One region of the Thalassotalea sp. SU-HH00458 genome, then DNA from elsewhere that is predicted to be linked to it. Evidence: predicted binding sites of a transcription regulator. Region 1 holds the regulator's gene; each other region holds the start of a gene.
What was found. The regulator LexA, encoded in region 1, represses DNA repair genes until DNA is damaged. The targets are predictions, from matches to a motif close to TACTGTATNNNNATACAGTA.

Region 1 (2,211 bases):
ACGAGGAGTCGATAAAACAGAGTAAAACTCAATGTCTTGGTCAAAATATTTATAGTGCCATTTCCACTGAGAGCCAGTGACTTGAATAGTGATATCAGAATTATCGTTATTTTCCATGCTAACGAGTGTTTTCGTTGCGGGTACCGCCATGCCGATTAAGATGACAATAGGGATAACTGTCCACAGAATTTCCACCTTGGTACTTTCATGAAAAGTTGCTGGCTTTACCCCCTTTGATTTGCGATGGAACATGATTGACCAAAACATCGCCCCAAAAACCACAACACCAATTGCAGTACAAATATAAAGCGCAAACATATGAAGACCATATACTTCCTGACTTATATCAGTAACACCTTTGGTAAGATTTAACTGTTTATCTGCCCAAGCCATACTAGGAACTAATAGCCCTAGGAATAGCCAACTTAGGTTACGTCTCTTCACTCGACATCTCCTCCACCCTTTCTAAGTTTTAAAATCTTTAATATCATTAAAAAACGAATATCTTGATTTCTTTTAGTTGTTTTTGTTGTTATTTTTTCTGGCTATTTTTTAACCACTTAAAGTGCGCCTTATTATTATTTTTGTTCAATTTCTGTCCTAGAATTACTTAAATCTTGATCTAGGTCAATTCTTAATTTTCTTTAATAAAAGTAAAAACACTAACAATTACAATAGAGTATCAACTCTAAAACGTTAAAAAGTCCATTTTATATAGCCTGACGCCATAGGCTAAAAATCAAGCAATTGCTCTAATAAAATAATATCAGGTAGAAATGAGGGTGAATATTTTTTAATCAAAAAACAATCTAGTTTGAGAATACTAAGATTAAATAAGAATTATTCTTTATAAAAGTTCGGCTAAAGCATGAAAAGTGACAAAAAGTAAAAAATTGCTGACTTTTATTAAAAAGAGGAGAACAAAAGTCAGCAATATGGAAAAGTTAAATTTACATCCAGTCGGCAGAACGAATAACTCCTACAGCTATGCCTTCAACATTAAAATGTTGCGAAGTTAAATCAACTTTTATCGGTGAGAAATCTTCATTTTCAGCGTGAAGATAAACAACATTTCCTTCACGTTTAAATCGTTTTACCGTTACATCTTCATCAATTCGCGCAACAATCACTTGGCCATTTTGCACGTCAGTCGTTTGATGTACCGCTAATAAATCACCATCGAGAATGCCTATATCTTTCATACTTTCGCCATTTACTCGCAATAAATAATCCGCTGCAGGGTGAAATAAATTACCGTCAATTTTATAGTTATCTTCAACATGTTCTTGCGCCAGAATAGGTTCTCCTGCCGCAACACGACCAATTAACGGTAAGCCTTCTTCTTCAGTAAACTGTTCCGCTAAACGAATACCGCGCGACGTGCCAGGTAGCATTTCGATGTAACCTTTTTTAGCGAGTGCTTTTAAATGCTCTTCGGCGGCATTGGCAGATTTAAAACCGAAAAAATCGGCAATTTCAGCGCGCGTGGGTGGCATACCCGTTTGAGAAATATTTTCTTTAATAAGATCAAAAATTTGTTCTTGGCGTGGTGTAAGTGGTCGTAGGTTAGTCATTCGACAATTTCCTGTATATACTGACAGTTATAACTGTTAGTATATACAGGCTGTAAATAAACGCAACCCTGACTAGTCAAGTAAAAAACTTAATCGAGATATCAGACATAATGCTATATAAATGAATGAGATAAAAACCTCTCTATTCGCCATTGGTTATTATATCTGAAAGCAAAATCAGCTATGCTTAGCCAACGTTTCACTTAAAAATACGAGCCACGTGAAAGCAGAATTTCATCATAGTATTAATGATATTGCCAAAAACCAATGGCAAGCCGTAGAAAACTCTTTATGCCCACTGATGCATTATGAATTTTTCAAAGCGCTTGAAGATAGTACGTCTATTTGTATTAAGACTGGTTGGCAGCCTCATCATTTAACCTTATCTACTGATAAAACAATTCAAGCAATTATCCCGTTATATATTAAACAACACTCATGGGGCGAGTATGTGTTTGACTGGGACTGGGCACAAGCTTATCAGCACAATGGTTTAGATTATTATCCCAAGTTAGTCAGCACTATTCCTGTTACCCCCATTCCAAATGACAAGCTCCTAAGCGAAACGGTTGATTATCTGCAAATCATAAAAGTACTGATTGAGTATTGCCAGCAAAATGATATCAATAGCTGGCAC
Region 2 (2,211 bases), on a different contig from region 1:
TTTGCATTGCTGATTCTATTTTTTCAGCAAGCGGCTGGAATTGATCATCCACTAATAACAAGCCCTTTTCAGTAGCAAGCACACCAATATTACCACCAGCCCCCGTTAACATATACACATCCCCAGCCGCCTTATGAGCCGTAATTTCAACTTCTGATAACTGTTGTGCATCTATAATTGTACTACCAAGCGCTAAAGTTAGTCCTAATATTAATTTTTTCATGCTAAACCCTTTATTATTTTGCTTATTCATCAATGAGTAGTTCTAAAGAATAGGTAAAATTAATTGCTGACATTCACTCTCCAAGCTTTTTCTAGGACTAAAGGCCAATGTTATCCCAACTAACCTAATCGCACGATTATTCGCTCTTAGCATCGCCCTTTGAAACAAACGTCTAAATATTTCTACATCAACCTCATCACTACGTTGTTCAACTGTGGTTTGGTTGAAGTCAGCAAACTTTAATTTAACTCCTTGTTTAACAATAAGCTTATCTTCGCATTTACTCAAACGATACTTTAATTTATCAAGTAAACCATCCATGACTGCTTGAACTTGCTCAAAAGTTATAATGTTTTGACTCAAAGTAACTTCAACGGCCAGTGATTTTCTTTCTCTATCAGGCTCGACTAAACGCTCATCTCTGCCAAAACTTCGATGATATAAGCTAATTGCTTGCTTACCGACAATATTTTGTAAATTGATTATTGAGCTATTTCTTATATCCCGACAAGATTCAAATCCTTGTTCGGCTAAGCGTAAAGCTGTTTTAGGACCAACTCCGGGAATTTTCTTTAAAGGTAAATCAGCGACGAAGTCTGCTACTTGTTCAGGTGGTATCACACATTGGCCATTCGGTTTATTCTCATCGCTTGCAATTTTTGCTAAGAACTTATTTGGCGCTACACCAGCAGATGCCGTTAAATTTAATTCGTTATATATATCTTTTCGAATTTGTTCGGCAATTAATGTAGCGCTACCATTAAAGTGTATTGTATTAGTAACATCTAGATAGGCTTCATCTAAGGAAAGCGGTTCTATCAACTCTGTGTAACGTTGAAAAATATCTCTAATCTGCGTTGATACCGTTTTATAAACAGCCATACGAGCATTAACAATGAGCAGATCTGGACAAAGTTTTTTAGCCTGATGATTTGGCATTGCGGCACGAACACCATATTCACGCGCGATATAATTACAGGTACACAACACCCCACGGGCACTATTTCCGCCTATCGCAATCGGAATATTTTTATAGGCAGGATTGTCGCGCATTTCAACCGCAGCATAAAAGCAATCCATATCTACATGTATGATTTTTCGTTGCTTAGTCATCTAAACAATAATACTGTAAATAAAAACAGTATAATAATTATTACTAAAACATCAAGTCATACGCCGGCATTAAAAACAAAAAAGCTACCCAAAGGTAGCTTTATTATAAAACGTGTTAACGAACCGTTAGATATTTTTAACGTTTATCGAATGATGATTATCACGCTCTTGTGCGGCGATACGCTCACGCTCTTGGCGCTTTTCACAAGGGCTATCACAATTACAGGCTTTCTCAATACCTACTGAGCCGAGTCCTCCACAACTTCCCGCTAACGTTTTTTGTTGAAAGATATACCCCACCGCCATTCCAGCAGCAATAATAAGAAAAAAAACTAAGGTCACTAAAAAAATCATCATAACGAAACGTCTCAATATTTAACGAACATAAGCCTCAACAATTACACAATAGGAATTGTGCGAATTATTTAAGGTATTGCATGAATTTTACCGTGCTTTGCTCAACAAAGCCATTTTCCGTTTTAACGATAAAATACGCGGCTAAATCATGTTGCTCAGCAAAGGCTAAAGCTTGCGCTTCTCCCATGACCATCATTGCAGTAGATAGACCATCGGCAGTCATCGAAAATGGATGGATAACCGTTACAGAGACTAACTTATGATTAATAGGTTTGCCTGTAGCCGGATCAATAATATGAGAAAAGCGTTGGCCGTCAACTTCATAATAATTACGGTAATCACCCGATGTAGCAACCGCATTATCTTTAGGGACAATAATTTGTTGCACAGCACGCTCTATCGTCACTGGTTTTTCTATTGCAACATGCCACAATTCGCCCGTATGTTTAAATCCTTTTAGGCGCATTTCTCCACCTATTTCAACAAGATAATTTTCAATACCTTGCTGTTCGATATAC
Region 3 (2,211 bases), on a different contig from region 1:
AACCAGTCTCGGTTCATATCAAACAAGTAATGATTGGAACGACCACTTGGCCATGGCTCATTGTGTTCGGCACTTAAACGATCGTCACTGTGTTGCATACCAACCGTTGAATAGTAACGACTGGTAAAGCGAGTACGCCCATCGGGGTTTTGTAGAGGATCAATAAACACTAAGGTATTGGCTAAAATCTTTTGATTGGTAGGTTCATCAGGTGCCGCCAATAAATGATAGGCCATCATCATTGCCGCATCTGTACTACTTATTTCGTTACCATGAACACCATAGCCTAGCCATACTGAAGCAGGTAATTGAGTAATTAGTTTTTTCGCTGTTTTTTTATCGGTTTTTCGAGGGTCTGACAACTGCTGCATTTTATTGGCAAAGTCATCAAGGTTTGCAATATTGTTAGCGTTACCTATCGCCACATATATTAGCTTTCGTCCTTCCCACGTTCGACCATATTCAAGCAGCTTTATTTTTGTCGGTTCAGCGCTTGCTAATGCTTCAAAATATCGCAGCATATCAGAGTAATTCGTAATGCGATCTCCCACCTCGTAGCCCAGTACTTTCTCAAAAGTAGGGATAGAATCGCGGTATTCGCTACCTGGCCACATTTTGCTTGAAGCTGAGTTAGCAAACGAATTTACAGAAATAAGCAAAGTAATCAGTACTGAGCAAATAAATGATAAATATTTGAATATCATGTGATAAAAAGTCCGAAGAAAAAAAGATGCCACTAACCTATCGTTAAGTTTGTATTTTATCAACACTAAAACTGACAAACGGATAAAGTCGTTATAAATGACCCTTATTTTTTATTAAAAAACCCAACCAACTGGATATATAACCAGTATTAAATTACACTATGCTTATTTGTCAAAGTTTAACGATTTCATGAAGCTTTATCTTGCTGAAAAACCCAGTTTAGGTCGTGCAATTGCCGATGCACTCCCAAAACCTCATAAAAAACATCAGGGGTTTATAGAAGTGGGCAATGGTGATGTCGTTTCATGGTGTATTGGGCATATTTTAGAGCAAGCCGATCCTGATAATTATGACGACAAGTATAAAAGGTGGCAATTAGATCACTTGCCGATTGTTCCCGATAAATGGCAACTGAAACCCAAATATAAAACGAAAAGTCAGCTTAGCGTCATCCGAAAATTAGTCAAACAAGCCGACCAATTGATCCATGCGGGAGATCCAGACAGGGAAGGACAATTATTAATTGATGAAGTTATCGATTACCTAAATGTTGATGAAGATAAAAAAAAGCGAACTCAACGGTTATTAATCAGTGATTTAAATCGTTCGGCCGTTCAGCGAGCGCTACAACAATTGCAATCCAATACTGCATTTATGCCTTTATCCGTGTCTGCTTTAGCAAGAAGTAGAGCCGATTGGCTATACGGTATCAATTTAACCCGCGCTTACACCATTCAAGGCGGCAAAGTAGGTTATCAAGGCGTGTTGTCGGTCGGTAGAGTACAAACCCCTATTTTAGGTTTAGTGGTCAACAGAGATGATGAAATTAACCAGTTTGTTGCCAAACCTTACTATCAAGTAACCGCAGATATTCAGACAAAAAATAGCGAAAGCTTTATCGCTACATGGCAACCGAGTGCAGCTTGCCAGCCTTATATGGACGATGAAGGCCGTGTGCTAGTAAAAAGCCTCGCTGAAAACGTTATCCAGCGTATTACAAATCAACCAGCGAAGGTTAGCACGGTTAAAAAAGAACAAAAACAGCAACCACCACCTTTGCCTTTTAACCTTTCTGCTCTGCAAATTGCCGCCGCGACGCAATATTCAATGAATGCAAAATTGGTGTTAGACGTTTGCCAAACTCTGTATGAAAAACATAAATTGATCACTTACCCTAGATCCGATTGTCGATATTTACCAGCCGAACAGCACCAACAAGCAACGACTATTTTAAAACATTTATCGCAATTAGATGGCCCCTTGAGCGAGGCCGCTATTAATGCCAACTCGGTATTAAAAAGTAAGGCTTGGAATAGCAAAAAAATAACAGCTCATCACGCGATTATACCTACAGAAAAGCCGTCACAAAACATCACCTTAAACAGTTTTGAAAAGAACGTTTATCAACTGATCACCAGACAATATCTTGCTCAATTCTATCCAGCTTATTTATATAACCATACGAAAGTTGACCTAGATATTGCCGGCGGCTTATTCACAGCGAGT
Region 4 (2,211 bases), on a different contig from region 1:
TAAAACGACGACTGCGGCTTGTCCGTTAACCAATGCTCCCGGGCAAGCAAACCCTGAACAACTGAAAGAGTTAGGAATTGCTAAAACCGAAGAAAACGCTGCTGCAACTGAATAGTTGTTAACTTAGTTAGCTTTACTTTGAAAGCAGTAAATATGTAAATATTTACTGCTTTTTTAATGGCAGAATATTTTTCAACTTGATATAAAGGGTTGAATAATGAAAATCTTTCACCTTTTAGCAACGCTATAGGAATGTATCTTTGTCTATTATTTTAGGAATTGATCCTGGCTCTCGAATTACAGGATATGGCGTTATTAGGCAAGAAGGCCGTAAACTTTCATATTTAGGTAGTGGATGCATTAAAGCCTTTTCTGTTAATAAAGAAGATGAAAATTTCAGTGACAGACTCCAAACAATATTTGCTGGTGTATCTGAGCTAATTATTCAATTTAATCCTGAGCTATTTGCTATTGAGCAAGTATTTATGGGGGTTAATCCTGGTGGTGCGTTAAAACTTGGTCAGGCTAGAGGAGCAGCGATTGTTGCGGCAACCAATAATGGTTTAACGGTTGCAGAATATTCAGCAAGACAAATCAAACAGTCAGTTGTTGGCACAGGCGCAGCCGATAAAACACAAGTTCAACATATGGTGAAATCTATTTTAAAGCTTCCAGGTACACCGCAAGCCGATGCTGCCGATGCTTTAGCCGTAGCATTGTGCCACGCCCATAGTCATGATTCTTTAGATAAAATGGCAGGACAAGCAACCAAAATGGTTAGAGGACGATTGCGTTAATTACTGGCAAAATAGCCGTTGTTAATAATAATTTTCTCGAACAGCCTAACAGGTACTTTACTGTATAAATATATAGTGTTATGGTTTCTTAAAATAATTTCATTCAAGGTTTTATTGCTGTGATAGGTCGTTTACGTGGTATTTTGGTGGAGAAAATCGCTCCAGAAGTGTTAATTGAATGTGGCGGTATTGGTTATGAAGTGACGATGCCAATGACCAGTATTTATGCTTTACCTGAGTTAAATGAAGAAGCTATTATTTATACGCACTTTGTTGTTCGAGAAGACGCACAATTATTATATGGTTTTGCGAATAAAGTTGAACGTAAACTTTTTCGTTTGTTGATAAAAGTTAATGGCGTTGGTCCTAAATTAGGTTTAGCTATTTTGTCGAGTATGTCGGCGGACCAGTTTGTCAGTTGTGTAAGCCACGATGATTTAACGACTATCGTTAAAATTCCAGGCGTTGGTAAGAAAACCGCAGAGCGTTTATTAATTGAAATGCGTGATCGTCTCAAAGATTGGCAAGCTGGTAGTGATACAAGCTCATCAGAAGGTTTCGCTTTAAATGTTCAGCAAACAGATAGTTATGTTAATAATGCGAAAGGTGATGCAACTAACGCCTTGGTGTCTCTTGGTTATAGTCAACAACAAGCGGACAAAGCGATTAAATCAATATTTAGTGCCGACAAGTGTAGCGAAGATTTGATCAGAGACGCTTTAAAGGCAATGTTATAAATATCTTATCGGTATTTGATAAATTAAAGAATAGAGAAAGTAAATGATAGAAGCTGATCGATTAATTGAGCCTGTTGCGACCTTGGAAGATGAAGGAGTCGATCGGGCTATTCGTCCAAAATTATTAGCTGATTATACTGGTCAAGATCATGTTAAAACCCAAATGGAAATTTTCATTGAAGCGGCAAGAAAGCGTGGTGAGCCACTTGATCATTTACTGATATTTGGCCCGCCCGGCTTAGGTAAAACAACGTTAGCAAATATTGTTGCCAATGAAATGGGAGTAAATATTCGCACAACTTCAGGCCCGGTTTTAGAAAAAGCGGGTGATCTTGCGGCACTATTAACGAACCTTGAAGAAAATGACGTACTTTTTATTGATGAAATTCATCGATTAAGTCCTGTTGTTGAAGAAGTGCTGTACCCGGCGATGGAAGATTATCAATTAGATATCATGATCGGTGAGGGGCCTGCTGCGCGATCTATCAAACTCGACTTACCTGCTTTCACTTTAATTGGTGCTACAACCCGAGCAGGTGCATTAACTTCACCATTACGCGACCGTTTTGGCATAGTGCAACGATTAGAGTTTTATAACACCAAAGATTTAACAGACATCGTGAAACGTTCTGCACATTTTCTAAATTTAAATATGGATGAACAAGGAGCGTTTGAAG

Region 2: the regulator LexA is predicted to act here: its motif matches at 1,348-1,367, upstream of dinB (DNA polymerase IV).
Region 3: the regulator LexA is predicted to act here: its motif matches at 834-853, upstream of ABXH06_RS07500 (DNA topoisomerase III).
Region 4: the regulator LexA is predicted to act here: its motif matches at 856-875, upstream of ruvA (Holliday junction branch migration protein RuvA).

The regions. Positions count from the first base shown of each region.
Region 1 is NZ_BAABWW010000005.1:121,601-123,811, reverse strand. Features, by position in the region: gene coxB (cytochrome c oxidase subunit II) at 1-393, opposite strand, end outside; gene lexA (transcriptional repressor LexA) at 951-1,574, opposite strand; gene ABXH06_RS09330 (GNAT family N-acetyltransferase) at 1,795-2,211, shown strand, end outside.
Region 2 is NZ_BAABWW010000011.1:9,410-11,620, forward strand. Features, by position in the region: gene ABXH06_RS15425 (MBL fold metallo-hydrolase) at 1-223, opposite strand, end outside; gene dinB (DNA polymerase IV) at 266-1,336, opposite strand; gene nqrM ((Na+)-NQR maturation NqrM) at 1,463-1,693, opposite strand; gene ABXH06_RS15440 (FAD:protein FMN transferase) at 1,758-2,211, opposite strand, start outside.
Region 3 is NZ_BAABWW010000004.1:105,161-107,371, forward strand. Features, by position in the region: gene ABXH06_RS07495 (M14 family metallopeptidase) at 1-704, opposite strand, end outside; gene ABXH06_RS07500 (DNA topoisomerase III) at 895-2,211, shown strand, end outside.
Region 4 is NZ_BAABWW010000006.1:198,497-200,707, reverse strand. Features, by position in the region: gene aspS (aspartate--tRNA ligase) at 1-115, shown strand, start outside; gene ruvC (crossover junction endodeoxyribonuclease RuvC) at 261-797, shown strand; gene ruvA (Holliday junction branch migration protein RuvA) at 917-1,534, shown strand; gene ruvB (Holliday junction branch migration DNA helicase RuvB) at 1,578-2,211, shown strand, end outside.